DNA from 2 places in the Agromyces sp. LHK192 genome. Region 1 is predicted to be linked to the other one. Evidence: predicted binding sites of a transcription regulator. Region 1 holds the regulator's gene; the other holds the start of a gene.
The links. Region 1 encodes LexA, which represses DNA repair genes until DNA is damaged. Its sites were predicted from a motif close to TCGAACANNTGTTCGA; they were not measured.

Region 1 (15,911 bases):
ACCATTCAGCAGGCCTCGGTGGGCGAGGCCGGAAGCGTCGTGCGGCGCACGTACGAGGTCCGGACGTTCGGCTGCCAGATGAACGTGCACGACTCGGAGCGGCTCTCGGGCTCCCTCGAGGCGGCCGGCTATGTCCCGGCCGACGGCGCCGAGCCCGACGTGGTCGTCATCAACACCTGCGCCGTTCGTGAGAACGCCGACAACAAGCTCTACGGCAACCTCGGCCATCTCGCCGGTGTCAAGCGCCGCCACGAGGGCATGCAGATCGCCGTCGGCGGCTGCCTCGCCCAGAAGGACAAGAACGTCATCCTCGAGAAGGCGCCCTGGGTCGACGTCGTCTTCGGCACGCACAACATGGGCTCGCTGCCGAGCCTGCTCGAGCGTGCACGCCACAACGAGGAGGCACAGCTCGAGATCCTCGACTCGCTCGAGGTGTTCCCGTCGACGCTCCCCACCAAGCGCGACTCCACGTACAGCGGGTGGGTGTCGATCTCGGTCGGCTGCAACAACACGTGCACCTTCTGCATCGTGCCCGCGCTGCGCGGCAAGGAGAAGGACCGCAGGCCGGGGGAGATCCTCGCCGAGGTGCAGGCGCTCGTCGATGACGGTGCGATCGAGGTGACGCTCCTCGGCCAGAACGTGAATTCCTACGGGGTCGAGTTCGGCGACCGTCAGGCGTTCGGAAAGCTGCTCCGCGCAGCGGGAACGATCGACGGGCTCGAGCGCATCCGCTTCACGAGCCCGCATCCGGCGGCGTTCACCGACGACGTGATCGACGCGATGGCCGAGACGCCGAACGTGATGCCGCAGCTCCACATGCCCCTCCAGTCCGGATCCGATCGCATCCTGAAAGCCATGCGCCGCTCGTACCGGTCGGAGAAGTTCCTCGGCATCCTCGATCGCGTCCGCGCCAGGATCCCGAACGCCGCGATCTCGACCGACATCATCGTCGGTTTCCCCGGCGAGACCGAGGAGGACTTCCAGGAGACGCTTCGGGTCGTCGAGGCGGCGCGGTTCGCGTCGGCCTTCACGTTCCAGTACTCGATCCGGCCCGGCACGCCGGCCGCGACCATGGACGAGCAGGTGCCCAAGGAGGTCGTGCAGGAGCGCTACGAGCGGCTCGTCGCCCTGCAGGAGCGCATCTCCTGGGAGGAGAACCGCGCGGTGGTCGGTCGCAGCGTCGAGCTCCTCGTCGCGACCGGCGAAGGCAAGAAGGACGCGGCTACGCACCGCATGAGCGGACGGGCCGAAGACAGCCGGCTCGTGCACTTCGAGGTGCCCGCGGGTTCCGAGGTGCCCCGGCCCGGCGACGTCGTCACCGTGACCGTGACGGATGCCGCGCCGTTCCACCTGCTCGCCGACTCGCCCGACGGCGCGCCGCTCGTCATCCGACGTACTCGCGCCGGCGACGCGTGGGACCGCCAGCAGGCCGAGAGCTGCGGTGTGCCCGCCGCCGCCAGCGCGAGTTCCACTGCGTCCGCGGGTCGAGTCTCGCTCGGACTGCCGACGATCCGCGTCGGCCGCGAACCGCTCGTCGCGCCAGGCGTCGGCACGATGCCGATCTACGACCCGACCGACGCGCAGCGCTGAACGTGACGACGCGCGGCGCCGACCTGTCGCTGATCGCGATCGTCGGCGCAACCGGCACGGGCAAGTCGGCGTTCGCGCTCGACCTCGCCGAGGCGTGGGCTCGCAACGGCCGCCACGCCGAGGTGGTGAACGCGGACGCGATGCAGCTCTATCGGGGCATGGACATCGGCACGGCGAAGCTCACGGTCGAGGAGCGGCGTGGCATCCCGCACCACCTTCTCGACGTCCTCGACGTCACGCAGGAGGCGTCCGCGGCGGCCTACCAGCAGGCGGCACGCGCCGAGATCGAGCGGATCGCGCAGGACGGCGGCACCGCCCTGCTCGTCGGCGGCTCGGGGTTGTACGTGTCGAGCGTCATCCACGACTTCCGGTTTCCCGGCACCGATGCCGCGATCCGGGCGCGCCTCGAGGCGGAGCTCGCCGAGTCGGGCCCGGGCCTGCTGCACGCGCGCCTGCGCGCGATCGATGCCGAGACGGCGGCGGGCGTCGACGCGGCGAACGGTCGGCGTGTCGTCCGGGCGCTCGAGGTGATCGAGCTGACCGGGGAGTCCAAGGCGGCACGGCTGCCGGACGAGCCCGTGCCGTGGCGGCCGCACCGAGTGGTGCACCTGCGCAGCGACCGTGCCGTGCTCGTCGACCGGCTCGACCGGCGTGTCGAGCAGATGTGGCGGGACGGCATCGTCGACGAAGTCGAGTCGCTCGTGCCCGCCGGGCTCGAACGCGGGGTCACCGCGCGGCGTGCGATCGGGTACGCGCAGGCGCTCGGTGAACTGCACGGCCGGATGACGCGTGCCGAGGCGATCGAGCAGACGCAGCAGCTCACTCGGACGTACGCGCGCCGGCAGGTCAGCTGGTTCAAGCGGTACCCCGGCGCCGCGATCGTCGACGCCGACGACCCGGCCGCCCGGGCCGCGGAACTGGCCCGTCAGTCGGCCGTAGACTGATCGGCATGCCGTTCGATCTGAGGTTCACCAAGGGGCAGGGCACGGGGAACGACTTCGTGCTGTTCGCCGACCCCGAGGGTGATTCCGAGCTCACGCCGACCCGGGTCCGGGCGGTGTGCGACCGCCGGTTCGGCGTCGGAGCCGACGGAGTGATCCGCGCGGTGCGCTCGGCGAACCTCGACGCCGGCGAAGGCTCGCTGGCCGAGGACCGCGACGCGGTCTGGTTCATGGACTACTGGAACGCCGACGGCTCGGTGTCCGAGATGTGCGGCAACGGGGTGCGCGTGTTCACGTCGTATCTGCTCGATCAGGGATTCGCCGACATCCCGCCGGGCGGCGAACTCGCCATCGGCACCCGTGCCGGGGTCAAGCGGGTGAGCCGGTCGGTCAACGGCTTCCAGGTCGACATGGGCCGGTGGCGGCTCGACGGCAGCGACCCGCTCGTCCGGGCGCGGGAGCTCCCGGTGGCACGTCCGGGCCTCGGCATCGACGTCGGCAATCCGCACGTGGTCGTGGCCCTGGCCGACGACGACGAGCTCGACGGCCTCGACCTCGGCTACGTGCCGATCCTCGACCCGGTGCCCGCGGCGGGGGCGAACGTCGAGTTCGTGGTTCCCGCCGAGCCGCTCGTCGAGGACGGCGTCGGTCGCATCCGCATGCGGGTCCACGAGCGCGGGTCGGGGGAGACGCTGTCGTGCGGAACGGGCGCGGTCGCCGCAGCACTCGCGGTGCGGCACTGGGCGGGCAGCGGGGCGCCGAACGACTGGCGGGTGCAGGTACCCGGCGGGGTGCTCGGCGTGCGCATGTTCCAGGCTGACGACGGCGAGCATGTCGCCCTGTCCGGCCCTGCCGAGCTCGTCTTCGACGGCGTGCTCAGCCTCGCGTGACCCGCAGGACCCGGAACCCCTTCGACGAGTCCGCCCGTTCGATGTCGTAGCCGTCGGCGAACTCGGCCGCGAGCCAGCGCTGGAACGAATCGGCGCCGAGGTGCTTCTGCACGACGAGCCACGCCTCCCCGCCGGGTTCGAGTCGGGGGAGCCAGTCGCGCATGAGGCCGTGCAGCACCGCCTTGCCGACGCGGATCGGCGGGTTCGACCAGATCGCCGCGAAGGAGACGTCGTGCGGAACCTGTTCCGCCGTCGCCGCGGTGACGTTGTCGAGGCCGTGCCGCGCGGCGTTGCGTCGCACGAGGTCGAGCGCCCGCTCGTTGACGTCGATCGCCCACACCGAGGCATCCGGCGCCTCGATCGCGAGCGTCAGCGCGATCGGGCCCCATCCCGAGCCGAGGTCGAGGAGGTGGCCGGCCTGCGGCGGCGCGGACACCGTGTCGAGGAGCACCCGGGTGCCGCCGTCGACGTGGTCGGGGCTGAACACCGCGGGCGCGGTGACGACCTGCAGGTCGCGCCCGGCCAGTTCCACGCGGATCTCCCGAAGCGCCTCGGGTGAGGCGGCGCTCGACGAGAAGTAGTGGTCCTGGGGCATACCGGGAACCTATCGCACGATTCCGAAGTAGGCTGGAGGGGTATGAACGACGCTACGCACGAGACCGCCGACGACGCCGTGGACCGCGTGCTGCGCAACGCCGAGAGCCGAGCCGGCATCTCGCGGTTCGGCGCGGCCGACGCCACCAGCATCCAGAAGCAGGAGGCGGATGCCTCGCCCTGGGGCGATTCCGGCGACGGCGAGCAGTTCGACCGCGAGGAGCGGGCCGCGCTGCGTCGTGTCGCGGGGCTCTCGACCGAGCTCGAGGACGTCACCGAGGTCGAGTACCGACAGCTGCGGCTGGAGAACGTGGTGCTCATCGGCGTCTACGCGCAGGGGTCGCTCGATGACGCCGAGAACTCGCTCCGCGAGCTCGCGGCGCTGGCCGAGACGGCGGGAGCCCGGGTGCTCGACGGCGTACTGCAGCGTCGGCCGCACCCCGACCCGTCGACCTACCTCGGCCGCGGCAAGGTCGAAGAGCTCCGCCACATCGTCGCGTCGCTGGGCGCCGACACCGTCGTGGCCGACTCCGAACTGGCGCCGAGCCAGCGTCGTGCGCTCGAAGACCAGGTCAAGGTGAAGGTGATCGACCGCACGGCGGTGATCCTCGACATCTTCAGCCAGCACGCGAAGAGCCGCGAGGGCAAGGCGCAGGTCGAGCTCGCGCAGCTCGAGTACCTGCTGCCGCGACTGCGCGGCTGGGGTGAGTCGATGTCGCGCCAGGCCGGTGGACAGGTCGGCTCGGCCGGCGCCGGCATGGGTTCGCGCGGCCCCGGTGAGACGAAGATCGAGCTCGACCGCCGCCGCATCCACTCCCGCATGGCGAAGCTGCGCCGGCAGATCGCGGGCATGAAGCCGGCTCGTGAGGCGAAGCGCGCGAACCGCAAGCGCAACGCCGTGCCCTCGGTCGCCATCGCCGGCTACACGAACGCGGGAAAGTCGAGCCTGCTGAACCGGATGACCGGGGCAGGCCTGCTGGTCGAGAACGCGCTGTTCGCGACGCTCGACGCCACCGTCCGCCGCAACACGACGGCCGACGGCCGCGTCTACACGCTCGCCGACACGGTCGGCTTCGTGAGGAACCTGCCGCACCAGCTCGTGGAGGCGTTCCGCTCGACGCTCGAGGAGGTCGGCGAGTCCGACCTGATCGTGCACGTCGTCGACGGTGCGCATCCCGACCCTGCCGGCCAGATCGCGACGGTGCGCGACGTCATCGGCGAGGTCGGTGCGCGCGACATCCCCGAGCTCGTCGTGTTCAACAAGGCCGACCTGCTCACCGAGGAAGACCGTCTCGTGCTGCGCGGCCTCGAACCCGACGCGATGTTCGCCTCGGCTCGCACCGGCGAGGGCGTCGCCGAGGTCCTGGCCGCGATCGGGCGGATGATCCCCGACCCGGCCGTCGAGATCGACCTGCTCGTGCCGTACGACCGGGGCGATGTCGTGTCGGCGTTGCACGAGTCCGGTCGGGTGCTCTCGGTCGAGTACGTCGAGGACGGCACGCGCATCCGGGCGATGGCCTCGCCGGAGCAGGCGGCGCAACTCGCCGGGTTCGCGACGTCGCCGCAGTCTGCCGCGGTCGAGTCTGCCGCGGTCGAGTCCGCCGCGGTCGAGTCCGCCGCGGTCGAGTCGGCCTGACGCGGCGCGCGGGCGTCGACCGACCGAATCCGTCACGCGCCGCCACATCGCTGGCCGCTGCGCGGCGATCCGCGTATCGTGCCCCGTGATCGACGTGCCGGGTCCGACGCCCGGTACCTGGAGCGACAGCCGAGCCCGGCGCCCGCCCGCGACACCACCCCGCCGTGACGGTCGGGGGGCGCGGCGTGCCGATGCCCTCCCGTCCCTGCGGCGAAGTCCGGCAGGAGCGACATGGCAGTGTCCGACCTCGACGGCGGCATCCATCGCGCGGCGATCTCGTTCGAGCTGCTCCCGCCGCGGTCCGACGCCGCCGCCCTCGCGCTCGGGCGCACCATCGACCGGCTCGCCGAGGTCGAGCCCGCCTTCGTCTCGGTGACCTACGGCGCCGGGGGCTCCACCCGCGACCGCTCGCTCACCGTGCTGCGGTATCTCCTGGACCACACCGCCATCGAGCCCATGGCGCACCTCACGTGCGTGGGCTCCTCGTACGCCGAGGCGAACCAGCTCGTACGCCGGTTCCTGGACGCCGGCATCACGAGCTTCCTGGCCCTGCGCGGCGATCCGCCGATCGGCAGTGAGGCGTCCGAGGCCGGGCTGGGCGACCTGCGCAGCGCCGCTGAGCTCGTGCAGCTCATCCATCGCGTGCAGGAGGAGCGCGAGCCGTTCGGCGTGTCGGGCATCCCCGGGATCCCCGGCGCGAGCACGATCCGCGAGCGCCCGCGACCGGAGCGCGTGGCCGTCGCCGCGTTCCCGACCGGGCATCCGCGCTCTCGCGGCATCCAGCACGATGTCGACGTGCTCCTCGCGAAGGAGGCCGCCGGCGCCAACCTCGCGATCACCCAGCTCTTCTGGTATGCCGACGATTACCTGACGTTCGTCGAGCACGCGCGCCGCGGCGGTGTCACCATGCCGATCCTGCCCGGGATCATGCCGACGACCACTCCCGGACGGCTGAAGCGACTCGCCGAACTGACCGGCGTCGAACCCCCGGCGGATCTCGCGATCTCCCTCGAGATCGAACCGGATGCCTCGGCGCAGATGCGGATCGGCGTCCGATTCGCGGTCGAACTCGCCCGTGAGGTGATCTCCGGCGGCGCCCCCGGCCTGCACCTGTACACCTTCAACCGTCACGACGCCGTGCTCGACGTGATCGAGCAGCTCGCCCAGTCCGACCATGTCTCCGACCCCCGGCCCGCTGGGGCCGTCCACGAAAGGAACTCGACGCAACGATGACCACCTCAGCGTTCCCCAAGGGCACGATCCTCGGATACCCGCGCATCGGGCGCCGCCGCGAGCTCAAGCGCGCGGTCGAGGCGTTCTGGGCCGGCTCGATCGACGCCGCCGAGCTGGAGGCCCGCGCCGCCGAGCTGCGCGCCGCGAACCGCGACCGTCTCGCCGCGCTCGGCCTCGGCCGAGACGACTCGTCGATCCCCGAGTCGTTCTCGTACTACGACCAGGTGCTCGACGCCGCGATCGCGGTCGGCGCGGTGCCGTCGCGGTTCGCGCGGCTCGTCGCCGAGGACGGCTCGGTCGACCTCGCCGGCTACTTCACGATCGCGCGCGGCGAAGGCGAGGACCTGCCGCTCGAGATGACGAAGTGGTTCGACTCCAACTACCACTACCTCGTCCCCGAGATCGGGCCGGACACCGCGTTCAGCGCGCACGGCGATCGCCTCGTCGCGGAGTTCGCCGAGGCGAGGGCCGCGGGGTACCTGACGCGTCCGGTGCTCGTCGGCCCGGTCACGTTCCTGGCGCTCGCGAAGCCGGCCGACGGTGCGCCGGCCGGCTTCCGCCCGCTCGACCGGCTCGTCGACCTGCTCCCGGTGTACGGGCGATTGCTCGCGCAGCTCGCCGAAGCGGGGGCCTCGTGGGTCCAGCTCGACGAGCCCGCGCTCGTCAGCGAGAGCATCGACGCGCCGCGCGACCTGGTGCTCGAGTCGGTCGGGGCCGCGTACGACGCGCTCGGTGCCGCCGAGCAGCGCCCGGCGATCTTCGTCGCCGCGCCCTACGGCGGCCTCGACGACGCGCTGCCCGCGCTCGCCGCGACCCCGGTCGAAGCGATCGGCTTCGACCTGGTGAAGGGCTCGGTGCCGTCGGGCCTGGACCCGGCGACGGCCGAGTCGCTGGCGGGCAAGGCCCTGGTCGCCGGCGTGATCGACGGCCACAACATCTGGCGCGGCGACCTCGCGGCGGCATTCGACCGGGTCGAGGCCCTCGCGAACCTGTCCGGTGAGGTGTCGGTATCGACGTCGACGTCGCTCTTCCACGTGCCGCACGACGTCGCGGACGAGTCGAAGCTCGACCCGCGCCTGGTCGGCTGGCTCGCGTTCGCCGACCAGAAGGTCGGCCAGGTCGCCACGCTGGCGACGGGCCTGGTCTCGGGCCGTGAGGCGATCGGCGAGGCGCTGGATGCCGCAACCGCGTCCCTCGCCGACCGCGCCGGCGCCCCCGGGGTCCGCGTGCCGAACGTGCGCGAGCGGTTGGCCGCGCTGCGCGACGGCGACTTCAGCCGAGACGACTTCGACACGCGCGTCGCCGCTCAGGCTTCGCTCGAGCTGCCCGAGCTGCCGACCACCACGATCGGCTCGTTCCCGCAGACCGGCGACATCCGCCGCGCCCGTGCACGCCTGGTGAAGGGCGAACTGACGCACGAGGAGTACGTGCAGGCGATGCGCGAGGAGATCGAGCGGGTCATCCGACTGCAGGAGGAGCTCGGCCTCGACGTCCTCGTGCACGGCGAGCCCGAGCGCAACGACATGGTGCAGTACTTCGCCGAGCTGCTCGAGGGCTTCGCCGTCACCGAGCACGGCTGGGTGCAGTCCTACGGTTCGCGCTGCACGCGCCCCTCGATCCTCTGGGGCGACGTGTCGCGTCCGGAGCCGATGACGGTCGCCTGGTCGACCTACGCGCAGTCGCTCACCGCGAAGCCCGTCAAGGGCATGCTCACGGGACCGGTCACGATCCTGGCGTGGTCGTTCGTCCGCGACGACCAGCCGCTCGGCGACACGGCACGCCAGGTCGCCCTCGCCCTTCGCGACGAGATCGCAGACCTCGAGGCATCCGGCATCCGGGTGATCCAGGTCGATGAGCCGGCGCTGCGCGAACTGCTGCCGCTGAAGCGCGCCGACCAGCCCGCGTACCTCGACTGGTCGGTCGGCTCCTTCCGGCTCGCGACGGCGGGCGCCGCCGCCGCGACGCAGGTGCACACGCACCTGTGCTACTCGGAGTTCGGGGTCGTGATCGACGCGATCCGCGAGCTCGACGCGGATGTCACCTCGATCGAGGCGGCCCGCAGCCGCATGGAGGTCGTCGACGACATCTCGGCGAGCGGCTTCGACCACGGCATCGGCCCGGGCGTCTACGACATCCACTCCCCGCGAGTGCCCAGCATCGACGAGGTGCAGGGCCTGCTCGAGCGTGCCGTCGCCGAGATCCCGGCATCCCGTCTGTGGGTGAACCCCGACTGCGGCCTCAAGACGCGCGGATACGAGGAGACCGTCGCGTCGCTCGAGCACATCATCGCCGCGACGCGTGCGGTCCGCGAGGGCGCCTCGGTCGGCGGCTGACGCAAGCCGTCGCCGACGCAAGCCGTCGCCGACGCATTCCGCCGGCGAGCGGCGGTGCGCACGATGCACATCGTGCGCACCGCCGCTTGGCGGCTTCCGCTCAGGTCGGCGAGGTAGCGTGCTCGGCATGCAGCTCGCGGTGACCGAATCCGGGCGCGGTCCCCGTACGGCCGTCCTCATCCACGGCATCATGTCGGACTCGCGTGCCTGGCATCGCGTGACGGCCGAGCTCGAGTCGCACGGATTCCGGGTGTTCGCCGTCGACCTGGCCGGACACGGCCGCAGCCCCCGAGCCCGGCGGTACTCGCCGTCGGCCTGGGCCGACGACGTGGTCGAGACATTGGAGCCGCTCCTCGGCGGCGCCCCCGACGTCGTGATGGGCCACTCGCTCGGCGGACTGGTCGCGAGCCTCGTGGCCGACCGGCTCGCCCCGCGCGCGGCGATCTACATCGACCCGGCGTTCGCGTTTCCGGGCGGCCTGCGCGGACTCGCGTTCAAGCTCTTCTTCGCGATCGCACCGCGCCCGCGTCGGACGGCACTCGTGAAGATGAACCCCAAGTGGCACGCCGAGGACGTCGAGATCGAGCTCGCGACCCTGCGCGACTGGGACAAGCGCACGGTCCTCGGCTTCGCGGACACGCGCCCGCTCGTTCCTCCGGTGCGGCTGGTCGCGCCGAGCCTCGTGCTGCTCGCCGAGAAGAGCCTGCTCATCACCGAGCAGGTCGCGAACCGGATGCGTCGCCAGGGCATGACCGTGCAGACCGTGCGCGGCACCGGGCACACGGTGTTCCGCGACGACCACGCCGGGTTCATGGACGCCGTGCTGGGCTGGCTGCGGGGCCTTCCGGCGCAGGCCGGTCACGTCGGACCGCGGATCGGAGCGCCGGTCGGCGGCAGCTGATCCGGCGGAGGGGCCGTTCGTCGACGCCGGCGCCGGACGGGCCGGAGCTCAGACCGTGCGCAGCACGGCGACGACCTTGCCGAGCACCTCGGCGGCGTCGCCGAGGATCGGCTCGAACGCGCTGTTCCGCGGCAGCAGCCAGGTGTGGCCGTCGCGCTGGCGGAAGACCTTGACGGTCGCCTCACCGTCGAGCATCGCCGCGACGATCTCGCCGTTCTCGGCCGTCTTCTGCGAACGGACGACGACCCAGTCGCCGTCGCAGATGGCCGCGTCGATCATCGAGTCGCCGACCACCTTCAGGATGAACAGTTCGCCCTTGCCGACGAGTTGACGGGGGAGGGGGAAGACCTCCTCGACCTGCTGCTCGGCCGTGATCGGCACGCCGGCGGCGATGCGGCCGACGAGCGGGACCATCGCGGCGTCGCCGACGGGCGCGGCGGTCCCGATCGTCGGCACGCGCGCCTCACCGCCCGGCAGCTCGATGAGCACCTCGAGCGCGCGAGGCCGGTTCGGGTCACGGCGGAGGTAACCGGCGAGCTCGAGCTGGTTGAGCTGGTGGGTGACGCTCGACAGCGACGAGAGCCCGACCGCGTCGCCGATCTCCCGCATGCTCGGCGGGTAGCCGCGCCCGGCGACCGAGCGCTGGATCACCTCGAGGATCGCCACCTGCTTCGGCGACAGCGACTTGCGCCGGCGGGTGCCCGCATCGGGAGTGCGGTCGATGTCGGTGGTCACGTTGAGCCCCTCGTCACGGCCGTCGGCGGTCGGTGCCGGCGACGACCTCATCGGCGTCCATCGGCCGGATCACGCTGCTCGGCGGTCGATGTCGGTGGTCGGTGTTCGACTGGAGTCGGACATTCGAAACTGTATCCGCCGAACGGGCGAGCGACAAACATCTGTTCGAGCGTGTCGCCCGATCGGCAGCCGAGTCCGGACGGAGGTCGACGCTTGCCAGTTCGAACATTCGAAGATATATTCGGAACAGAGATTCGTATCCGGCGCTCCCGGCCGAGCGCCGGATACGGATCCAGCCGGGATCCACACACGGAGGGCACGGGAGGAATCATGAGCATCGCCAGCGCACCGACCGCATTCGACGGGCTCGCACCCACCGGAACGGCACCGCGGACGCGCCTGCGACTCACCCGTCGTGGGCGACTCGTGTTCACGACGCTCGGGGCGCTGCCGCTCGTGATCTGGACGCTCGTGTCGGTGCTCGGGTCGGGGCCCGCCGCCGCCGGGGGAGCATCCGGGGGCGGAGCGCTGCAGACCGTCACGGTCGGTGCCGGCGACACCCTCTGGGAACTCGCGGTCATGATCGCCCCCGACGACGACCCGCGCGAGGTCATCGCCGACATCCTCCGCATCAACGGACTCGAGTCGCCGATCGTGCAGCCGGGGCAGGAACTCGCGCTGCCTGCGGGGCGCTGACGGCAGTGCTCCCGGCGCAGCCCGACCGCACGTCGCAGGGCGTCCCACCTCTCGCGCCGCGTCTACCATTGAGCAGGTGACGAGTCTCGACGATCTCCCCATCCGAGACGACCTTCGCGGTCAGATGCCCTACGGGGCACCGCAGAAGGTCGTGCCCGTGGCGTTGAACGTGAACGAGAACACGCATCCCATCCCGGAGGCGGTCGCGCACGACATCGTGTCGCGCGTCGCGTCGGCGATCCTCGGACTCAACCGGTACCCCGACCGCGAGTTCACCGAACTGCGCGCTGCATTCGCCCGGTACCTCGGACACGGCCTCGCGCCCGAACAGGTCTGGGCCGCGAACGGGTCGAACGAGGTGCTCCAGCACGTGCTGCAGGCCTTCGGCGGTCCCGGTCGAAGCGCCCTCGGCTTCGCGCCGACGTACTCGATGTACTCGCTGCTGTCGGCCGGCACCGGAACCGCGTGGATCGACGCGCCGCGAGACGCCGACTTCGAGCTGACGCCCGAGACCGCCGTGGCGGCGATCCGGAAGCACGACCCCGACATCGTGCTGCTCTGCGCACCGAACAACCCGACCGGCACCCCGGCGTCGCTCGCGACGGTCGAGGCCGTCGTCGACGCCGCGCGGGGCATCGTCGTGGTCGACGAGGCGTACTTCGAGTTCGCCGATCCCGGCACGCCGAGCGCGCTCAGCCTGCTGCCGGGCCGGCCGAGACTGCTCGTGTCGCGGACCATGAGCAAGGCGTTCGCCTTCGCGGGCGCGCGGGTCGGCTACCTGGCCGGCGACCCGGCGGCGATCGACGCGCTCCGGCTCGTGCGGCTCCCGTACCATCTGTCGGCCCTGACGCAGGCGGCCGCGCTCGGCGCGCTCGCGCACGCCGACCAGATGCTGGCGATGGTCGACGAGATCCGCGGGCAACGCGAGCGCATCGTCGTCGAACTCGGCGCGCTCGGCTTCCGGCCCTACCGCAGCGGCGCGAACTTCGTGCTCTTCGGCGGCGTCGACGACCCGCGCGCGGTGTTCGAGGGACTGCTCGCGCGCGGCATCCTCATCCGCGAGATCGGCATCGACGGATGCCTCCGCGTCACGGCCGGCACCGAGGCGGAGACCACGGCCTTCCTCGAGGCGATCGCCCTCTTCGCGCCGAATAGGATGACGGCATGACCACTCCGAAGCCCCACCGCACCGCTCGCGTGCAGCGGGAGACGAGCGAGTCGAGCATCGACCTGTCGATCGACCTCGACGGCACCGGCAGCAGCGACCTCGAGACCGGCGTGCCGTTCTACGACCACATGCTCACCGCGTTCGCGAAGCACTCGCTCACCGACCTCACGGTGCGCGCCAGCGGTGACATCCACATCGACGTCCACCACACGGTGGAGGACGTCGGCATCGCCCTCGGCACGGCGATCCGCCAGGCGCTCGGCGACAAGACAGGCATCTCGCGGTACGGCGACGCACTCGTCCCGCTCGACGAAGCGCTCGCCCAGGCCGTCGTCGACATCTCGGGCCGCCCGTACCTCGTGCACACCGGCGAGCCCGCCGGCTTCGAGCACCACCTCATCGGCGGGCACTTCACCGGTTCGATGGTGCGACACGTATTCGAGGCGATCACGTTCAACGCCGCCCTCACGGTGCACGTCAACGTGCTCGGCGGCCGCGACCCGCACCACATCGCCGAGGCGGAGTTCAAGGCGTTCGCGCGCGCGTTCCGCCAGGCGAAGGCGTACGACCCGCTCGTGGTCGGCATCCCCTCGACGAAGGGCGCCCTGTGACGAGAGCTCGGCGCGTCGTGGTGCTCGACTACGGTTCGGGCAACATCCACTCCGCGGCGAAGGCGCTCGAGCGTGCCGGCGCGGAGGTGCAGGTGACGGCGGATCGCACCGCGGTCATGGAGGCGGACGGCCTCTTCGTGCCGGGCGTCGGCGCCTTCAGGGCCGTCATGGAGCAGCTGCGCGCGGTACGCGGTGACGAGCTCATCGACCGCCGGCTCGCGGGCGGGCGGCCCGTCCTGGGCGTCTGCGTCGGCATGCAGGTGTTCTTCGAGCGCGGCGTGGAGTTCGGCGTCGACACCGAGGGCCTCGGGGAATGGCCGGGCGTCGTCAGCGCCCTGCCCGCCGAGGTGCTGCCGCACATGGGGTGGAACACGGTCGAGCCGGGGGAAGGCAGCGCGCTGTTCGCCGGAATCGAGCACGAGCGCTTCTACTTCGTCCACTCGTACGCCGCGCAGGAGTGGACGCTCGATGTCTCGCCGCCGTTCCCGGAACCCAGCGTCACCTGGTCCGAGCACGGCGGCAGGTTCCTCGCCGCGGTCGAGAACGGCCCGCTGTCGGCGACCCAGTTCCATCCGGAGAAGTCGTCGGATGCTGGCATCCGTCTCCTCGGCAATTGGATCGGGACGCTCCGGGACTAGGATGCTGTGACTGTGCCGAAGGTCGCACGTCAACGTGCGGCTTCCCGATCCGAGGACAGTGATGAGTGAGTTCAACAAGACCCCCCGGCTGGTGCTGCTGCCGGCCGTCGACGTCGCAGGCGGCAAGGCCGTCCGGCTGACGAAGGGGGAGGCCGGAACCGAGACGAACTACGGCGACCCGGTCGACGCAGCCGCCGACTGGGCCGACCAGGGCGCGGAGTGGATCCACCTCGTCGACCTCGACGCCGCCTTCGGCCGCGGTTCGAACGCCGGCATCCTGAAGAAGGTCATCCGCCAGGTGCGCGGCGTGAACGTCGAACTGTCCGGCGGCATCCGCGACGACGCCTCCCTCGAGCACGCGCTCGAGATCGGCGCGAAGCGCATCAACCTCGGCACCGCCGCGCTCGAGAACCCGGAGTGGGCGGCATCCGTCATCGCCCAGTACGGCGAGGCCATCGCCGTGGGGCTCGATGTGCGTGGCACCACGCTCGCCGCCCGCGGTTGGACCAAGGACGGCGGCGACCTCTGGCAGGTCATGGACCGCCTCGAGGAGGCGGGGGCCGCCCGGTACGTCGTCACGGACGTGACGAAGGACGGCACGCTGCAGGGCCCCAACCTCGACCTGCTGCGCCAGATCACCGAGCGCACCCGCCGGCCCGTCGTCGCGTCCGGCGGCGTGTCGAGCCTCGACGACATCGCCGCCCTTCGCGAACTCGTGCCGCTGGGCGTCGAGGGTGCGATCGTCGGCAAGGCGCTGTACGCGGGAGCGTTCACGCTGCCCGAGGCGCTGGATGTCGCCTCGCACTGACCCGGTGCCGGCGGGATCGGAACCGGCCGGCGCAAACGAGCACGCCGCGAACGAGCCCGGTGCGGCCGAGCCCGGTGGAGCGACCGACTCGGCCGGCAACCCGTGGGCCGGTCGGTCCTTCGATGCGAACCGGCACGCCGCCGACGACGGGAGCGCGCCGCCGGCGCTCGCCGCGGCGGTGCGACGATTCCGCGACGGCCCAGGTGACCAGGAGTCGGTCGTCGAGGCGTTCGCGCGATCGCGACTGCTGATCCCGCTGCTCGCGGAACTCGGTGACGGCGGCACGGAGATCGGTGCGCACGGGCATGCCGTCGAGAAGAGCCAGGAGCTCTCGATCGTGACGGTCGCGGGCCCCGACGGCCGTAAGGTCCTGCCGGTCTTCTCGTCGGTCGCGACCATGTCGCGGTGGAATCCGAAGGCTCGGCCGGTGCCGGCGGACGGGGTGCGCGTCGCGCTCGCCGCGGCCGACGACGGTACCGACCTCGTCGTGCTCGACGCGGGATCCCCCGACGACGAGTTCGTGCTCCGGCGCCCGGCGGTGTGGGCGGTCGCGCAGTCGATGCCGTGGCATCCGCCGTTCGCCGCTCCGGTGATCCGCGCCGCGTTCGAACGCTCGATCGGCACCGAGCTCGCGGTACTCGGCGTCGATCTCCTGCCGGGCGATCCGCAGGCGCGCCTCGCGGGGCCGGAGCTGGTCGTCCGTCTGACCCTCGTCGCCGGGCTCACCCGTGCCGAGCTCGACGCGACGACGGCGCGCCTCGCCCGACGCTGGTCGGAGGACGACGCGATCGCGGCGGGCGTCGACTCGCTGGCCGTGAAGCTCGTCGCCGCCGACCGCGGCTGAGGGGCTCGCTTCCGGGTCCGGAGGGGTTGCCGACCGCCGGCTGCCGCGGGAAGATGCGCGCGGGGGTGGAGCGATGGAGCCGTCGTCCGCGTTCGGCGCGCAGTACCGGGGTCCGCTGGCCGTCGCGGCGCGCGCGGCGGAGGATTGGCTCGACGGCGTCGCGGAGCGCCCGATCGCCCCGTCCGCGGGGATCGAAGACGTGAAGGACGCACTCGGCCGTGCGCTGCCGGACGCCGGCGAGGACTCGGTCGCGGTCGTCGAGTCGCTCGCCGCGGCGGTCGTCCCCGGGCTCA
Region 2 (15,911 bases), 520 kb from region 1:
CGCGGCGGGTTCCTGCGCGCAGGCGGGCTCCACGACGGCGCGCTCCACGGCACGGCGCTGCACGGCGCCGGTCAGCGGCGGGAGGTCGCCTCATGAACGGGGCGCTGGAGGCCCGCAACCTCGTCAAGGACTTCACGCTGCGCAACGGCCTGCGTTCGACGACGCTGCACGCGGTGAGGGATGTCTCGTTCACGCTCGAGCCGGGTCGCACGGTGGCCCTGGTCGGCGAGTCGGGCAGCGGCAAGTCGACGATCGCGAAGATGCTCCTGAAGCTCGAGACGCCGACATCCGGGGAGATCCTGCTCGACGGCACGCCGAGCGGCCGCCGTGGGCGAGCGCTCGAGCGGTACCGATCCGAGGTGCAGATGGTCTTCCAGGACCCGTTCGCGTCGCTCAACCCGTTCCACTCGATCGCGCACCACCTCGAGCGCCCGATCCGCCTGCACCATCCGGGACTGAGGTCGGCCGAGGTGGATGCCCGCGTCGACGAGCTGCTCGAGCGGGTCCGGCTCTCGCCGGCGTCGCGGTTCCGCGAGCGTCGCCCGCACGAGTTGTCGGGTGGGCAGCGTCAGCGCGTCGCGATCGCGCGGGCGCTCGCACCGGGGGCGCGGTTCATCATCGCCGACGAGCCGGTGTCGATGCTCGACGTGTCGATCCGGTTGGGCGTGCTGAACCTGCTGGCCGACCTGCAGCGCGAGCAGGGGCTCGGCGTGCTGTACATCACGCACGACCTGGCGACCGCGCGCCACTTCTCGGACGAGATCCTGGTCATGTACCGCGGCGACATCGTGGAGCGGGGTGCGTCCGACCGGGTGATCCTCGACCCGCAGCACGAGTACACCCGTCGGCTGCTCGAGGCCGCGGCCGACCCCGAGCGTCTCGGAGCGCTCCGCGACGAGGTGCGCAGCGGCCGCTGAGCGTCCCGGCATCCGTTGTCGGGACGGTTCCCGTCGCTCGGGACGGGCGGATGCGGCGGTCCCGAGCGAAGGGAACCGTCCCGGGAGGCGGGAAGCGGGGGGCGGGAGGCGGGCGGCAGGCGGTGCCCGCGTTCCTGCGGATCGCCGCCGTCGTTTTGCGCGCGATCCGGTGGGAGCGCGACCATTGGAAGGGGAGGCACGAGGATGGCCGAGATCGACGCGGGGACACCGACGTGGTTGCGCGCGCGCAACGACCGTGAGGCGTTCCGGCTGCTGCTCGAGCACGGCCCGCTCACCCGGGCGCGCCTGGGGGAGCTGTCGGGCCTGTCGAAGCCGACCGCCGCGCAGATGATCAGCCGCCTCGAACGGGTGGGCCTGATCCGTGCGGTCGGCGAGGTCTCGGCCGGCCGCGGTCCGAACGCGGTCAGCTACGGTGTGCGCACCGATCGCATCGCGGGCGTCGCGGTCGCCATGCTCAACGACGAGGCGCGCGCGACCCTGGTCGACGTGGTCGGGGCGGAGCATCCGATCGCGATCGTGCCGCACGATCGGGCCTCGCGCTCACCCGAGGGTGATGTGCGCCGCGCCGTCGAGGCGGCGTGCCGCGTCGCCGACATCGACCCCGGCGCGGTGCGGCTCGTCACCGTGGGCGTGCAGGCGGCGTACGACGCCGACGGCGACGTCATCTCGTACACCGACACGCTGCCCGGTTGGCCGGCCGTCGGTGCGCGCCGACGCATCGAACTCGCGCTCGAATCCGAGGTCGTGCTCGAGAACGACGTGAACCTCGCCGCGATGGCCGAGCGCGCAGGCGGGGCGGCGACGGATGCCTCGAGCTTCGTGCTGCTCTGGATGGGCGACGGTCTCGGCGTCGCGACCGACGTCGGCGGCCTCGTGCAGCGCGGCGCGGTCGGCGGCGCCGGCGAGATCGGCTACCTCGAGGTGCCGCGAAGCGCCGCACGGCTCGATCCCGCGGCCGAGGACTACACCGACCTGCTCGGCGGTCGCGCGGTCGCGCGACTGCTCGGCGAGCCCGGCGCGCGGCTCGCCGAGGTGCTGGCGGGCCTTCCGGAGCAGGATGGCGCACTCGCGGCGCTCGCCGACCGCGTCGCGCTCGCGGTCGTTCCCATCGTCGCGCTGATCGACCCGGAGGTCGTCGTGCTCGGCGGGCCGACCGGCGTCGCCGGGGGCGCGCGGCTGGCCGAACTCGTCGCCGAGCGCTCCGATCTCGCGATGCACCCGGGCGTGCCGATCCGGGCGAGCGGGATCGGGCCCGACGGCGTGCTGGACGGCGCCCGGCGGCTGCTCGTCGGCCGTATCCGCGACCGGCTCGAGATGCAGATCTCGACGGCGGCGATCCCGCTGGGGGCATAACCGTTCCGTCACGATGCCCGTCGGTGGCTAGCGCAGCGGGGGCCCGTGGTCAAGAGGCATCCTCGGCTCGTCATAGACTGGAAGTCGTGCATTCAGAGGAAACCGTCGACGTCGTACTCATCGGCGGGGGCATCATGAGCGCCACGCTCGGCTCCCTCCTCTCCCGGCTCCAGCCGGACTGGAGCATCAGGGTCTACGAGCGACTGGGCGAGGTCGCCCAGGAATCCTCGAACGCGTGGAACAACGCCGGCACCGGTCACGCCGCCCTCTGCGAGCTGAACTACATGCCCGAGGCGAAGGACGGCTCGGTCGATCCGGCCAAGGCCGTGAGCATCAACGAGCAGTTCCAGATCAGCCGTCAGTACTGGGCGCACCTGGTCGAACGGGGCGACCTGCCCGAGCCGTCGTCGTTCATCAACTCGACGCCGCACATGACGTTCGTGCACGGGGCGAAGAACATCGAGTACCTGCGCAAGCGCGTCGACGCGCTCAAGGGACAGCCGCTGTTTCCGGACCTCGAGTACACCGAGGACGTCGAGCAGATCGCCGAGTGGACCCCGTTGCTCGCGAAGAAGCGCAACCCGAAGCAGAAGGTCGCCGCGACCCGCATCGCCGCGGGCACCGACGTCGACTTCGGTGCGCTGACCAGGTTCCTCTTCGACGACCTGCAGCGTCGCGGAGCCGAGGTGCACACCGACACGCAGGTGACCTGGCTCAAGCGCCGGAAGGACGGCGAGTGGGACCTGAAGCTCCGCCGTCTCGTCGGCAACACCCCCGACGCGGTTCGCGCCCGGTTCGTCTTCGTGGGTGCCGGCGGCGGGGCCCTCGCACTGCTGCAGCACTCAGGCATCCCCGAGATCGAGGGTTTCGGCGGGTTCCCGATCTCCGGCCAGTTCCTGCGCACGACGAATCCGAAGATCGTCGCGCAGCACCAGGCGAAGGTGTACGGCAAGGCCGCGGTCGGCGCCCCGCCGATGTCGGTGCCGCACCTGGACACCCGCGTCGTCGACGGCGAGACGGCACTGCTGTTCGGTCCGTACGCGGGCTTCACGCCGAAGTTCCTGAAGTCGAGCACGTGGTTCGACCTGCCGTTCTCGGTGCGCCTGCACAACCTCGGGCCGATGCTCCAGGTCGGACTGAAGAACTTCGACCTCGTGAAGTACCTGGTCGGCGAACTGCTCGCGAGCCGCGAGGCGAAGATGAAGGCGCTGCGCGAATTCATGCCCACTGCGAAGAGCGAGGACTGGGAGCTCATCACCGCGGGTCAGCGCGTGCAGGTCATGAAGAAGGACCCGGAGCAGGGCGGCGTGCTGCAGTTCGGCACCGAGGTCATCACGGGTGCCGACGGCTCGATCGCCGGCCTGCTGGGCGCCTCGCCGGGCGCGTCGACCGCTGCGCCGATCATGCTCGACGTGCTGCGGCGCTGCTTCCCCGACCGCTTCGCCGGCTGGGAGCCGAAGATCCGCGAGATGATCCCGAACTACGGCGTGAAGCTCAACGACGACGCGGCGGTCGCGGCCGAGTCGCTCGCGGCGACGGCGAAGGCCCTCAAGCTCGCCGCCTGAACCGAGCACTTCCGTCTTCGCAGGTCGATCTGCTACAGTCGACCCCGCTATGAAGTGAGTACACCCACCGTTCCCGCGCCTGAGGCGCCGTTGACCTGTGTGGTGTACCCGTTCCGCTGATCGCGACAGCGTTGCCCGTGCACCCGTGCGTCCGGCGAAATCCCGGCGGGAGTCATCCGTTCCGCTCCCGGGCGGCCGTACCGGCCTCGCTTGCCGTGCGAACCGGTCGTCCGTCATCGACGTCGGGCGTCCGCCCGGGGGCATTCTCGCGAAAGGGCTCGCATGCCCGTACAGACCTTCCATTCAGATCATCTCCGGGCCGACGGACTCTCCGTCGCCTACGGCGCGCACCGCGTGTTCGCCGACCTGTCCCTGACCGTCTCCCGCGGCGAGCGCCTCGGCCTGATCGGCGAGAACGGGGTCGGCAAGTCGACCCTGCTGCGCCTGCTCGCCGGTGACGGCGAGGTCGGCGACGAGTCGGATGCCGCATCGGATGCCGCGTCGAACACCTCGGTCGAGGCGTCGGGTTCGCTGACGCGACCTGCGCGCATCGGCCTGCTGTTGCAGGAGGTGGCGTTCGATCCCACCGACCGCATCGCCGACCTGCTCGAGCACGCCCTCGCCGAGGTGCGCGCGATCGAACGCGAACTCGACGCCGCCGCGGCCGCGCTCGCGTCGGCGACGACGTCGGATGCCGCCTCGGATACCTCGGGCGCACCGGATGCCGCGGCATCCGCTCGGTATGCCGCCGCGCTCGATGCCGCCGAGCGCGCCGAGGTGTGGTCGGCCGAGTCGCGGCGCGACGAACTCCTCGAGGGGCTCGGCGTGGCCGGCATCGACCACGGTCGCCGCATCGGCGAGGTGTCGGGCGGCCAGCGCAGCCGCTTCGCGCTCGCGGCCCTCCTGTTGCGGGCGCCCGACGCGCTGCTGCTCGATGAGCCGACGAACCACCTCGACGATGCCGCGGTGGCGTTCCTCGAGGAACGGCTTCGCGCGTGGCGCGGACCGGTCGTGTTCGCCAGTCACGACCGGGCGTTCCTCGATCGCGTCGCGACGGGGCTGCTCGACCTCGACCCGACGGCCCGCACGGCGTCGGCCGGTGCCGGTGGCGGTGGCGGTGGCGGGGCATCCGCTGCGCCGGTCGTGGGCGCGACGGTGTTCGGCGGCGGCTTCACCGAGTTCCTCCGGGTGAAGGCCGACGAACGCGCGCGCTGGGAGCGGCGCTACGAGGACGAGCAGGACGAGCTGCGCCGGCTCCGGTTCGCGGTCGACGAGACCGCGCGCAACGTCTCGCACGACGGGCCGATGCGCGATCGCAACAAGATGGCGTTCGGGCGTCGCGGCGATCGGGTCGAGCAGCAGGTGAGCCGGCGCGTTCGCAACGCGCTGCTCCGGCTCGAGACGCTCGACCGAGAGCAGGTGCGCAAGCCTCCGCAGCCCCTCGCGTTCGCGGGCATCCCGAGCGGATCGCACGCGCTGGCCGACGAGGGCGGCCTGCTGATCCAGGTGTCGGATGCCTCGGTCGACGACCGCCTGCACGTCGGGGCGCTCCGCATCGAACCGACCGAGCGGCTGCTCGTGACCGGAGCGAACGGCGCCGGCAAGTCGACGCTGCTGGGCCTGCTCGCGGGCAGGACCCGGCCGACCGGCGGCGCCGTGCACCGGCGGCGCGGCCTGCGGGTCGGGCTGCTCGAGCAGGACGTGCGCTTCGCCGATCCGCATGCCTCCCCGCGCGCGCTGTACGAGCGGGCGCTGGGGGAGCGGCGCGCCCAGCAGGTGCCGTTGGCGTCGCTCGGGCTGGTGGCGCCGCGTGACGCCGATCGCCCGGTCGGCGCCCTGTCGGTCGGGCAGCAACGCCGGCTCGCGCTGGCGCTGGTGATCGCGCGGCCGCCGCACGTGTTCCTGCTCGACGAGCCGACGAACCACCTCTCGCTCGGACTCGCGACCGACCTCGAGGATGCGCTGGGCGCGTACCCCGGCGCGGTGGTGGTCGCGAGCCACGACCGCTGGTTGCGTCGACGATGGTCGGGCGGCGAGCTGCGACTCGAGGCGGGCGAGGTGGTGGGCGCGACGGCGGCCGTCGCGTAGCGTCCTCGCACAGGGCCGTCGCACAGCGCCGTCGCGCAGGGTCGGGCGGCGCGGCATCCGTCGTCTGCTGCGCTCGCCCGTACTCCGGATCCCCACGCCCGGCGCGCCGTGCCCGCCCTGCTGCGGCGCGGCGCGTCGGAGGGTGCATCCGGAGTACGGGCGTGGGCGAGGGGGCGCGGCGACTTGCAGTCGGTTCGAACGTATGTTCGAATACGGGTGTGCGGTGGAGCGGGCAGGAACTCGGGGTCGATCAGGTCGACGCGCTGCCCGGCCTCGCGCGGTTGAACAACCTCGTGCGGTCGGTGCAGACGCCCGAGTTCGCCGGGATGACCTTCCACGAGGTGCTCGCGAAGTCGGCGCTCAACCACGTGCCCGGGCAATCGGCCATGCCGTTCGCCTGGACGATCAACCCGTACCGGGGATGCTCGCATGCATGTGCGTATTGCCTCGACCCGGCGACGCCGATCACCATGAGCGACGGGCGGCAGAAGCCGCTGTCGGAGATCCGGGTCGGCGACGAGGTCGTCGGCACACAACTCCAAGGCTCGTATCGCCGGTTCACGGCGTCGACCGTGCTCGCGAAGTGGACGACTCGAAAGCCCGCATATCGGATCTCGCTCGCCGACGGCACGAAGATCGTCGCGAGTGGTGATCACCGGTTCCTCACGGAGCGAGGCTGGAAGTATGTCGTCGGCTCAGCTCGCGGCCCGGGCACGCGACCGCACCTGACGCTCAACAACTCGCTCCTCGGGTTCGGAACGCGCGGCGTAGGTGTCACGAGCATCGAGACGAGCGAGTACATGCGGGGCTACCTGACCGGGATGATCAGGGGCGACGGAATGATGATCCGCAGGGAGTACACCCGGCGGTCGGGCGGTGGAAACCGCGTCTCGCTGTTCCGGCTGGCGCTCGCCGACGGCGAAGGCCTCGAACGTACTGAGCGCTACCTCGCCGCATTCGGCATCAGCGTGCACCGGTACGAGTTCGCCCCCGCGACGTCGACTCGGCGCGCGATGGCCGCGATCCGGACCGCCCGCTCCGCCCACTTCGACCAGATCGTCGAGCTGATCGAATGGCCGAGTCAACCGGGCGTCGAATGGCAGGCAGGGTTCCTTGGGGGAGTATTCGACGCAGAAGGTTCATGTAGCCGAGGAGTTCTTCGCATCGCGAATTCCGACGAGACCATTCTCCGAGCCATCGAGGATGGGCTCGCTGCGTACTCGTTGCCGTTCGTCCGCGAGGCTCCTCGAACCAACGGCGTCGCGAATGTTCGCCTGCGTGGCGGGCTCGCGGCACGCAACGCGTTCTTCGCCGTGGCACAGCCCGCTATCACGAGGAAGATGTCTCTCCTCGGCGGTGCAGTGAAGACGATGGCCGACCTGCGGGTCGTCGCCATCGAGCAGTTGGACGGCGAGCGGGAGCTCATCGACATCACCACCACGACGGGTGACTTCATCGCGGCGGGCGTGGTGAGCCACAACTGCTTCGCCAGGCCCACGCACGAGTACCTCGACCTCGACGCGGGCGACGACTTCGACCGGCAGATCATCGTGAAGGTGAACGTCGCCGACGTCCTGAAGAAGGAGGTCGCGCGGCCGTCGTGGCGGCACGAGCCGGTGGCGCTCGGCACGAACACCGACCCCTACCAGCGCGCCGAGGGGCGGTATTCGCTCATGCCGGGCATCATCGACGCGCTCGCGTCGAGCGGCACGCCGCTCAGCGTCCTGACGAAGGGCACGCTGCTGCGCCGAGACCTGCCGCTGCTCGCCGCCGCCGCCGAGCACGTGCCCGTCGACCTCGCGATGTCGATCGCGGTGTACGACGACGAGTTGCAGCAGTCGGTGGAACCCGGCACCCCGTCGACGAAGGCGCGGCTGCAGACCGTCACCGCGGTCCGCGACGCAGGGTTCGACTGCGGCGTGTTCCTCATGCCGGTGCTGCCCTACCTGACCGACACGCGTGCGCACCTCGACGACGCCGTCCGCCGCGCGAAGGCCGCGGGAGCGACGCACGTCACCTGGGCGGCCCTGCACCTGCGGGGGTCGGTGAAACCGTGGTTCATGCAGTGGCTCGAGCGCGAGCATCCCGAGCTCGTGCCGAAGTACACGTCGATGTACTACGGGCGCAACGCGTACGCGCCCAAGGCGTATCGCGCGTGGCTCGGCGAGCGGATGCGTCCGCTGCTGCGCGCGCACGGGTTGTCGACCCGAGTGCCGGATCCGGCGACCGGCGGCGTGCGGTCGAGCGCTACGGAGGGCGCAATCGAACGCGGGACGCGTGCGACGCGGCGACCGCGAACCGCGATGGCTGCTCCCGAGTTCGCGCCACCGCCCGACCCGTCGGCACTGTTCTGAGCTCGATCTGCCGGTGACCGGCGTCCCGGCCTGAGCCGGGACCGTTCATCGCCGCAATACCGCCGTTCGTCGATCCGGGTCCGCACATCCGACGTTCGCGAGCGCCGGCGCCGATCCCGATGCCATACTTCTGGCGACAGAGGTATTCCGGAGGACACGGACACATGGCGCTGGGGCTGCCCGAGCAACAGGCGCGTACGACGCTCAGCCGCGGGCTCAATCGCGCAGCGCAGTCGGCGGCGTTCTTCTGCCTGCTCGGCACGATGGCACTCGCCGTGGTGTCGACGATCGACTTCGACATCGACGGCCGCCTCGTCGTGCTTCCCGCCGCCGTCGTGATGATCGCGGCACTCCTGCTCGTGATGTTCCGACCGCGCCTGCTCAGCATCATGGTGTTCTTCGCGGTCGGCGTCGCGACGGTGTTCGGGTTCACGGTGCTCGCGCTCCAACCCGATTCGCCGTTCCCGGAGATCGACAATCCGATCATCTCGCTCCCGATCGCGGCGATGGTGCTCGTCGGCGGGACGAGCGCCGGCACCGGCATCGCGCTCCTCTGGACGGTGCTCGGCTTCGTGCTCGGCGAGGCCGCGGTGGTCGCCGGCTGCCTCGTCGCCGACTTCCCTTGGCAGCTGAGCGCGGTGCCCGCGATGGTGCTGGTGCTCGTGGTCGTGGCCCGCACGTACGACGGACTGACGAGGAGCGCGCATCCGCGCGACCACGCGCGACTCGACGAGGCGAGCCGGCAGGCGAGGGAGGTCAGCGTCCATCACGACTACGAGGTTCGCGCCCTCGCCCGCCTCAACGACATCGCCATGAGCCACCTCATGGAGATCGCGGCGAACGGGTCGGGTCGGGTCGACGAGGCGTTGCGGTCGGGTATCCGGCGCGATCTGGAGCTGATCATCGGGCGGGACTGGGCGATGGACCGCCCCGCCGCCGAACCCGCGCCCGAGCCCGCCCCCGACTCCGCATCGGGCGTCGATGCCGGCGCCGGCATCGGCCACGGCCCGACCATGCCGGCCGACGACGGCACCGACGCCGGCGCGGCGTTGCCGAGGGCGTCGGAGGCAGCCGTCACGGCCGGCATCCGCGTGCGGACGACGGGATCGCCGCAGGTCGTCGGCCTCCTCCGCGAGGAGCGGCGCTTCGCGCTCGATGCCGCGGTGGCACAGTGCTTCGTGAACGTGGGGCGGCATGCCGGCGTCGACGACGTCGAGTTGCTCGTCGGGCTCGGCGGCGGCGAGGTGACGATCGCCGTCATCGATTCGGGTGCGGGGTTCGATCTCGCGTCCGTGCCGAGCGACCGGATCGGCATCCGCACGTCGATCGTCGGCAGGATGGAACAGGTCGGGGGCACCGCCCGGATCTGGTCGACCGTGGGCGTCGGCACGACCATCGTCCTGGCGGTACCGACGGAGGTGCCCGGATGAGTCGGATGCTCCGGCTCAGCCAGCAGGCGGTCGACCCGGTCGGCGCGATCTCGTCGCGCGGCATCACGCTGATCGGCGCGACCATGGCGACCGTCTTCGCAACGGGCATGACGATCTGGCACGTCGGGGACATCGTCGATCCGGTGGCGGCCGCCGTCGGGATCCTGCTGACCGTCGCGGCGGGCACCGCGGCGGCGGTGGGCACCGCACCCAAGCTGGCGCCGTTCACGGCGGAGCGGTTGGGGCTCGTCGTGATCCTCGCGATCGCGGCGGCGATCGCGGAGTACCTCTCGACGGTCGGGCACAACCGGTACCTGTTCGACGACTACGGGCCGGCGGTGATCGGGCTGCTGCTGCTGTCGCTCGCGCCGTTCACCACCTGGTCGGCGCTCGCCGCGGCCGGGTTGTTCTCGACCGGGGTGCTGTCGGTGCTGGTCATCGGCGTCGTCCGCACGGACGGTGCGGTCGAGCGCCCGCTCGCCGCGAACGTGGTGGTCGTGGTCACCGCTGTACTCGCGTTCACGGCGGCGGCGGCGGCGTATTCCGCGGTCGTGGTGCACGGCGTGCTCTCGTGGCAGCGCGAGGTCAATCGCGACGTGCTCGACCGCGACCGGCGCATGCAGGCCGGACTGGTGCCCGATGACCGGCTCTCGCGCGTCTCGGTGCTCGACCGCGAGGTGCTGCCGTTCCTGGTGCAGGTGATGACGGCCGACCGGATCTCGGTCGACGACGCCGATCGGGCGAGGGAGCTCTCGGAGTCCCTGCACCGCGCCCTCCGGGCCGGCATCGACTCGACCTGGCTCGACGATCTCGCCGGGATCGTGTCGGATGCCTCGGGCACGCCGGTGACGGTCGTCGACCACGACCGCGACGCGCGGGGCTTTCCCGACGATCACCGGGCCGCGGTCGCGGCGCTGCTGAGGTTCCTCGGCGATGGCGGGCGCTGCCGGGCGATCGAGGTGCTCGTGGAGCGCGACGACGACGAGGGCGGCGGCATGCTCGTCGTGGAGGCCGTTGCGGGGGAGCATCCGGCGTCGCGGCGCGAGCTCGGGCGGTTCATCGCCATCGCGGAGGCGGTCGGGTTCCGCGCATCGGCGACCGTCGACGGCGAACGGCTCTCGGTGTCGCTCGCATACCGGGTGGAGTAGCCGGCGGTACGATCGGGTGGGCCGAAGCGGCCGCACCACCCTGAGATCCGAACGGCGAACACGGCATGGCGAAGCTCTATTTCCGCTACGGCGCGATGAACTCGGGCAAGTCGACAGCCCTGCTGCAGGCGGCGTTCAACTACGAGGAGCGCGGGCACGAGGTGCTGCTCGCGAAGCCGTCGATCGACACGAAGGGCGACCGCGAGATCGTGTCGCGGCTGGGGGTCGCCCGGGAGGTCGACTTCACGATCGCGCCCGATGGTGACGTGCTCGCCGCGTTCGCGCAGCATCGGGTGCGCGTGCAGGCCGAGACGGGGCGGGACGTGAGCTGCCTGCTGGTCGACGAGGCGCAGTTCCTCACCGAACGCCAGGTCGACGACCTGCTGCGCATCGCGCTGCTCGAGGGAGTTCCGGTGCTGGCGTACGGGATCCGCACGGACTTCCAGACGGTCGCGTTCCCCGGCAGCCGGCGACTCCTCGAGGTCGCGCACAGCCTCGAGGAGTTGAAGACCATCTGCCGGTGCGGCCGGAAGGCGATCTTCAACGGCCGCCGCATCGACGGCGTGTACGTGTTCGACGGCGACCAGGTGGCGATCGACGGCGTCGAGGTCACGTACGAATCGCTGTGCGGCGTCTGCTACCTGCAGGAGTCGGGCGGCGTGCTGAACGGGCATCCGGTCGTCTGACGACCCTGCCGTCGCGTCCGTCGACGCCCGGCGTCGTCGTCAGACGAGCAGCGCGATGAGCGTGCCGTTGAAGACGGCGTGCGCGATGATCGCCCCGCCGAGCCGGTTCGTGAACGCGACCAGCGCCCCGACCGCGATTCCGAGGCACAGCGCGGATGCCGCGGTCACGACGGCGCTCGTCGGCGAGGGCGCCTCGACGGCGTGCAGCAGGCCGAACAGCAGGGCGCTTACCACGACACCGGTCGCCGTCGCGACGCGAGGCGAGACTCGGGATGCACCGGCGGATGCCGTCGCGTCGCGGACCACAGGCAGCGTGGTGCCGCGGAAGAACCATTCCTCGACGAACGGGGCCACGAGGATCGGCGCGACGACGAGCACGAGCCACGCGGTCGTCGGGTCGATGAGCACGGCCGCGCCGCCGGCCGGCATCCGCCCGGTCGCGACGAACTCGATGGACGTGGCGACGCCGCGCAGGAGGAGGCCGATGCCGGCGCCCCAGAGCAGGTCGATCGGGCGGAACGCGAACGATGGGATGCCGGCGCCCGCGGATTCGCGCGGGTTGCTCGCGACGCGCAGGGCTGCGCGCCGTCGCCCCGCCCACGCGCACGCGCCGAGCGGGATCCACACCACGAGGTAGGCGCCGAGCGCCTGGACGACCGGCGGCAGGATCACCGTGCGGACGAGCCAGGTCCAGATCAGGATCCCCGCGATCGCGAGCAGGATGCCGAGCGCGACCGGCGTCATCCGCACCGACGTTCCATGCCGCTCCACGTACGCGAGCGTAGCGGCGGGCCGTGGCGCGACGGCGGCCCGATGCGGGCGCGCGCAGATTTAACGTCGCCCGCCTTGCGGATCGCGCCTTCCCATGTGGGAGCATGAACGCAGCAACACATCAGTGGGGACTGACGAAGCGGGGGCTTGTGGAGCTGCGTGACTACATCCGCATCTTGCGGCAGAACTGGATCGTCATCGTCGCGTGCGTGTTGCTCGGCGTCGGCGTCGGTGCCGTCTACGCCCTGATGCAGACCCCGCAGTACAGCTCGTCGGCGAAGGTGTTCGTGTCGACGTCGAACGGCGGCACGATCGGCGAGCTGACGCAGGGCAGCACGTTCACGCAGCAGCGCGTCGCGACGTACGCCGACCTCGCCACCACGCCGATCGTGCTGCTTCCCGTGATCGGCGACCTGCAACTCGACATGACCGGCGAGCAGCTCGAGCGCAAGGTGGCCGCTGTGCCGCTGCCGGACACGACGCTCATCGAGATCACCGTGACGGATGCCGACCCGGCGCTCGCCGCGGAGATCGCGACCGGCGTGTCGGAGAGCCTGACGACGGTCGTCGAGTCGATCGAGACGACCGAGGCGACCAACGCCGCGGGGGAGGCCACCACGGGGTCGCCGGTGCAGCTCACCCTCGTGCAGCACGCGGCGGTGCCGCAGAAGCCCGTGAGCCCGAACGTTCCGCTGATCCTCGTGCTCGCGGCGTTCATCGGGCTCGCCCTCGGTGTCGGCATCGCGGTGCTTCGCGCGACGCTCGACACGCGGATCCGCAGCGAGCGCGACATCGAGCTCATCACCGACACTCCGGTGATCGGCGGCATCGTCTTCGATCCGAAGGCGAAGGAGCGGCCGCTCATCGTGCACGCCGACCCGCACTCGCCGCGCGCCGAGTCGTTCCGCTCGCTGCGCACGAACCTGCAGTTCCTCGACCTCGACCGCCGTGACCGCGCGTTCGTCGTGACGTCGTCGATCGAGTCGGAGGGCAAGTCGACGACGGCGGCGAACCTCGCGATCGCCGTGGCGGATGCCGGTGGCCGGGTGCTGCTCGTCGACGGCGACCTGCGGCGGCCGAAGGTCGCGTCGTACCTCGGGATCGAGGGGGCGGTGGGTCTCACGGACCTGCTGATCGGGCGCGCCCAGCTCGCCGACGTCATCCAACCGTGGGGTCGCGACCAGATGTTCGTGCTGCCTGCCGGTCGGGTACCACCGAATCCGTCGGAGCTGCTCGGGTCGACGGCGATGCTCGAGGTCGTGCGCGAGCTCAACCGCGCGTTCGACGTGGTGATCTTCGATGCGCCACCCCTGCTGCCGGTGACGGATGCCGCGGTGCTCACCCGCGCGGTGGGTGCGGCACTGGTCGTGGTCGCGGCGGGCCGAGCGCACAAGGGTCAGCTCAAGGGTGCACTCGACGTGCTCGCCAACGTGGACGCGCAGGCCGCGGGCATCGTGCTCACGATGCTGCCGACGAAGGGCCCGGACGCGTACGGCTACGGCAAGTACGGGTACGGGTACGGCTACGGATACGGGTATGCGCCCAGGGAGTCGGTGGGCTGAATGGAGGTGCTCGTCATCTGCACCGGCAATATCTGCCGTTCGCCGATCGCCGCGCAACTGCTCCAGGCCAGGCTCGACGGCATCGGCGTCTCCGCCGAGGTCTCGAGCGCCGGTACTCGTGCCATGGTCGGCGAGCCGATGACCCCGGAGGCGATGGATGCGCTGGCCGCGCTGGGGGTCGAACCCATGCCGCACCGCGCGCGTCAGCTCACGGACGCGCTCATTCGCGGATCGGAGCTGATCCTCACGGCGACTCGAGCGCACCGCGCCGAAGTGGCGTCGCTCGTTCCGGCCGCGGCACGCCGGGCCTACACGCTGCGCGAGTTCGCGCGGGTGGCCTCCGTCGTCGGGGCCGAACTGCCGACCCCGCCGGATGACCTGTTCCGTGCCCTGATCGCCACCGCGCCCACCCAGCGCGGATTCGCGGCTCCGCCCGCGTTCCCGGAGGACGACGACATCGTCGACCCCTATCGCCGCCCACCCGAGGTGTATGCCGAGGCGGCCGGACTCATCGATCTCGCGATCGCCGGGTTCGCCGAACCGTCGCCGGCTCCATCCGGGTGGGGTGGTGGAGATGGCACGTGATGCCGGAAAGGGCCCCTTCGCCGCGACCCCGGTCGTGATCGTCGCGCTCGTCGTGTTCGTGCTCGTCGACACGGCGCTCGTGTGGTGGGCGTTGGCCTCGGTCGGGAGGAATGCCGGATCGCCGGCCGCGGAGACGATGCCGACGCTGCCCGCGCGGGAGACCGCCGCGGCCGACTCGACGGTGCCGGCGACGACGATGCCGGCGGCCGCGACCGCCGCGGTCGTGCCCTCCGCGCGCTACCTCTACGCGGTCGACGGGGCGACCGCGTTCCGCGGCACCCGAGGGTCGTGCCCGAGCGTCGGCGCGAGCTTCGAGTCGACGACCGACGGCGGCGCGACGTGGGCGACCGGCGCGACGGAGTTCACCGACGCTCGCGCGGTCGCGCAGGCGCCGGAGGATCCGATCGTCGTGATCGCCCGGGATGCCGCGACCTGTGCGGTCACCGCGTATTGGACGTTCGTCGGCGGCATCGACTGGGAGCCCGCAGCCGAGTTCCAGCCGACCTGGATCGCCGACGGTGGCCGGGCGATCGCTCCCGGCGGCCTCGCGACCACGCCGTGCCGCGACGGGGTGGCCGACCTCGCAGGTCGCAATGATTCCGAGGCGGTCGTGCTGTGCGAGGACGGCCTGCTGCTCACGACCGCGGATGCCGGTGTCACCTGGGTTGCCGTCGACCCTGTCGCCGATGCGGTCGCGGTGGCCGCGGGAACCGACGCGTTCCTGGTGGCCGTGGCTGGCTCGCCGGACTGCGACGGGGTGCGGGTCATCGCTGCGGGCGGTGGGGCGATCGGCGAATGCGTGGCAGTAGCGGTCGCTCCGGGGGAGACGGCGATCGATGTCGCCGGGGACGGCACGGTGTGGGTGTGGGCCGGCGATGCCATCGCCCGATCGGCCGACGGGGGTGCGACGTGGTGATGCGCGCGACTGGGCCGATCGCGAAGATGTCCACGACGACGGAGTGGGCGTCGCACCTCGCCACGCGCGTGCGGATCACTGACCTGCTCGTGCTCGTGTGGGTCGTGTTCGGGGTGCAGATCGCGTGGCTCGGACTCGACTACGCCGTGTCGGGTTTCAGCGGAGCGAACGACATCCCGCTCAGCTACACCGTGGTCTCCTTCGTGATCGTCGCAGCGTGGATGATCGCGCTCGAGCTGTACGACACGCGTTCGCCGCGCGTGCTCGGGGTCGGCACTCAGGAGTATCGGGCGATCGCCGACAGCGCGCTTCGCCTGTTCGGTCTCGTCGCGATCGTCGCGTTCCTGTTCCGCCTCGACCTGGCGCGCGGCTACATCCTGATCGCGTTCCCGCTTGGCGTGCTGGTGCTGCTGCTCTCCAGATGGACCTGGCGGCAGTGGCTGAGCATGATGCGCCGCCGTGGGCAGCTCTCGTCGCGCGTGCTGCTGGTCGGATCGTGGTCGTCGGTGGTCACG

Region 2: ELQ40_RS18935 (intein-containing Rv2578c family radical SAM protein) is a predicted target of LexA. The motif match lies at 6,139-6,154, and genes of this name have one in related genera.

Annotation. Positions count from the first base shown of each region.
Region 1 covers NZ_CP034753.1:1,720,476-1,736,386, forward strand. The annotation lists gene miaB (tRNA (N6-isopentenyl adenosine(37)-C2)-methylthiotransferase MiaB) at 1-1,590, shown strand, start outside; gene miaA (tRNA (adenosine(37)-N6)-dimethylallyltransferase MiaA) at 1,593-2,534, shown strand; gene dapF (diaminopimelate epimerase) at 2,540-3,421, shown strand; gene ELQ40_RS07680 (class I SAM-dependent methyltransferase) at 3,408-4,016, opposite strand; gene hflX (GTPase HflX) at 4,059-5,651, shown strand; gene ELQ40_RS07690 (methylenetetrahydrofolate reductase) at 5,883-6,884, shown strand; gene metE (5-methyltetrahydropteroyltriglutamate--homocysteine S-methyltransferase) at 6,881-9,217, shown strand; gene ELQ40_RS07700 (alpha/beta fold hydrolase) at 9,345-10,118, shown strand; gene lexA (transcriptional repressor LexA) at 10,167-10,904, opposite strand; gene ELQ40_RS07710 (LysM peptidoglycan-binding domain-containing protein) at 11,184-11,549, shown strand; gene ELQ40_RS07715 (histidinol-phosphate transaminase) at 11,626-12,717, shown strand; gene hisB (imidazoleglycerol-phosphate dehydratase HisB) at 12,714-13,328, shown strand; gene hisH (imidazole glycerol phosphate synthase subunit HisH) at 13,325-13,966, shown strand; gene priA (bifunctional 1-(5-phosphoribosyl)-5-((5-phosphoribosylamino)methylideneamino)imidazole-4-carboxamide isomerase/phosphoribosylanthranilate isomerase PriA) at 14,028-14,774, shown strand; gene ELQ40_RS07735 (SseB family protein) at 14,758-15,618, shown strand; gene ELQ40_RS07740 (pyridoxal-dependent decarboxylase) at 15,692-15,911, shown strand, end outside.
Region 2 covers NZ_CP034753.1:1,202,673-1,218,583, forward strand. The annotation lists gene ELQ40_RS05365 (ABC transporter ATP-binding protein) at 1-96, shown strand, start outside; gene ELQ40_RS05370 (ABC transporter ATP-binding protein) at 93-917, shown strand; gene ELQ40_RS05375 (ROK family transcriptional regulator) at 1,122-2,291, shown strand; gene ELQ40_RS05380 (malate:quinone oxidoreductase) at 2,315-3,856, shown strand; gene ELQ40_RS05385 (ATP-binding cassette domain-containing protein) at 4,139-5,944, shown strand; gene ELQ40_RS18935 (intein-containing Rv2578c family radical SAM protein) at 6,163-8,298, shown strand; gene ELQ40_RS05395 (sensor histidine kinase) at 8,463-9,728, shown strand; gene ELQ40_RS05400 (hypothetical protein) at 9,725-10,876, shown strand; gene ELQ40_RS05405 (thymidine kinase) at 10,942-11,562, shown strand; gene ELQ40_RS05410 (CPBP family intramembrane glutamic endopeptidase) at 11,602-12,333, opposite strand; gene ELQ40_RS05415 (polysaccharide biosynthesis tyrosine autokinase) at 12,438-13,895, shown strand; gene ELQ40_RS05420 (low molecular weight phosphatase family protein) at 13,896-14,480, shown strand; gene ELQ40_RS05425 (hypothetical protein) at 14,470-15,396, shown strand; gene ELQ40_RS05430 (sugar transferase) at 15,423-15,911, shown strand, end outside.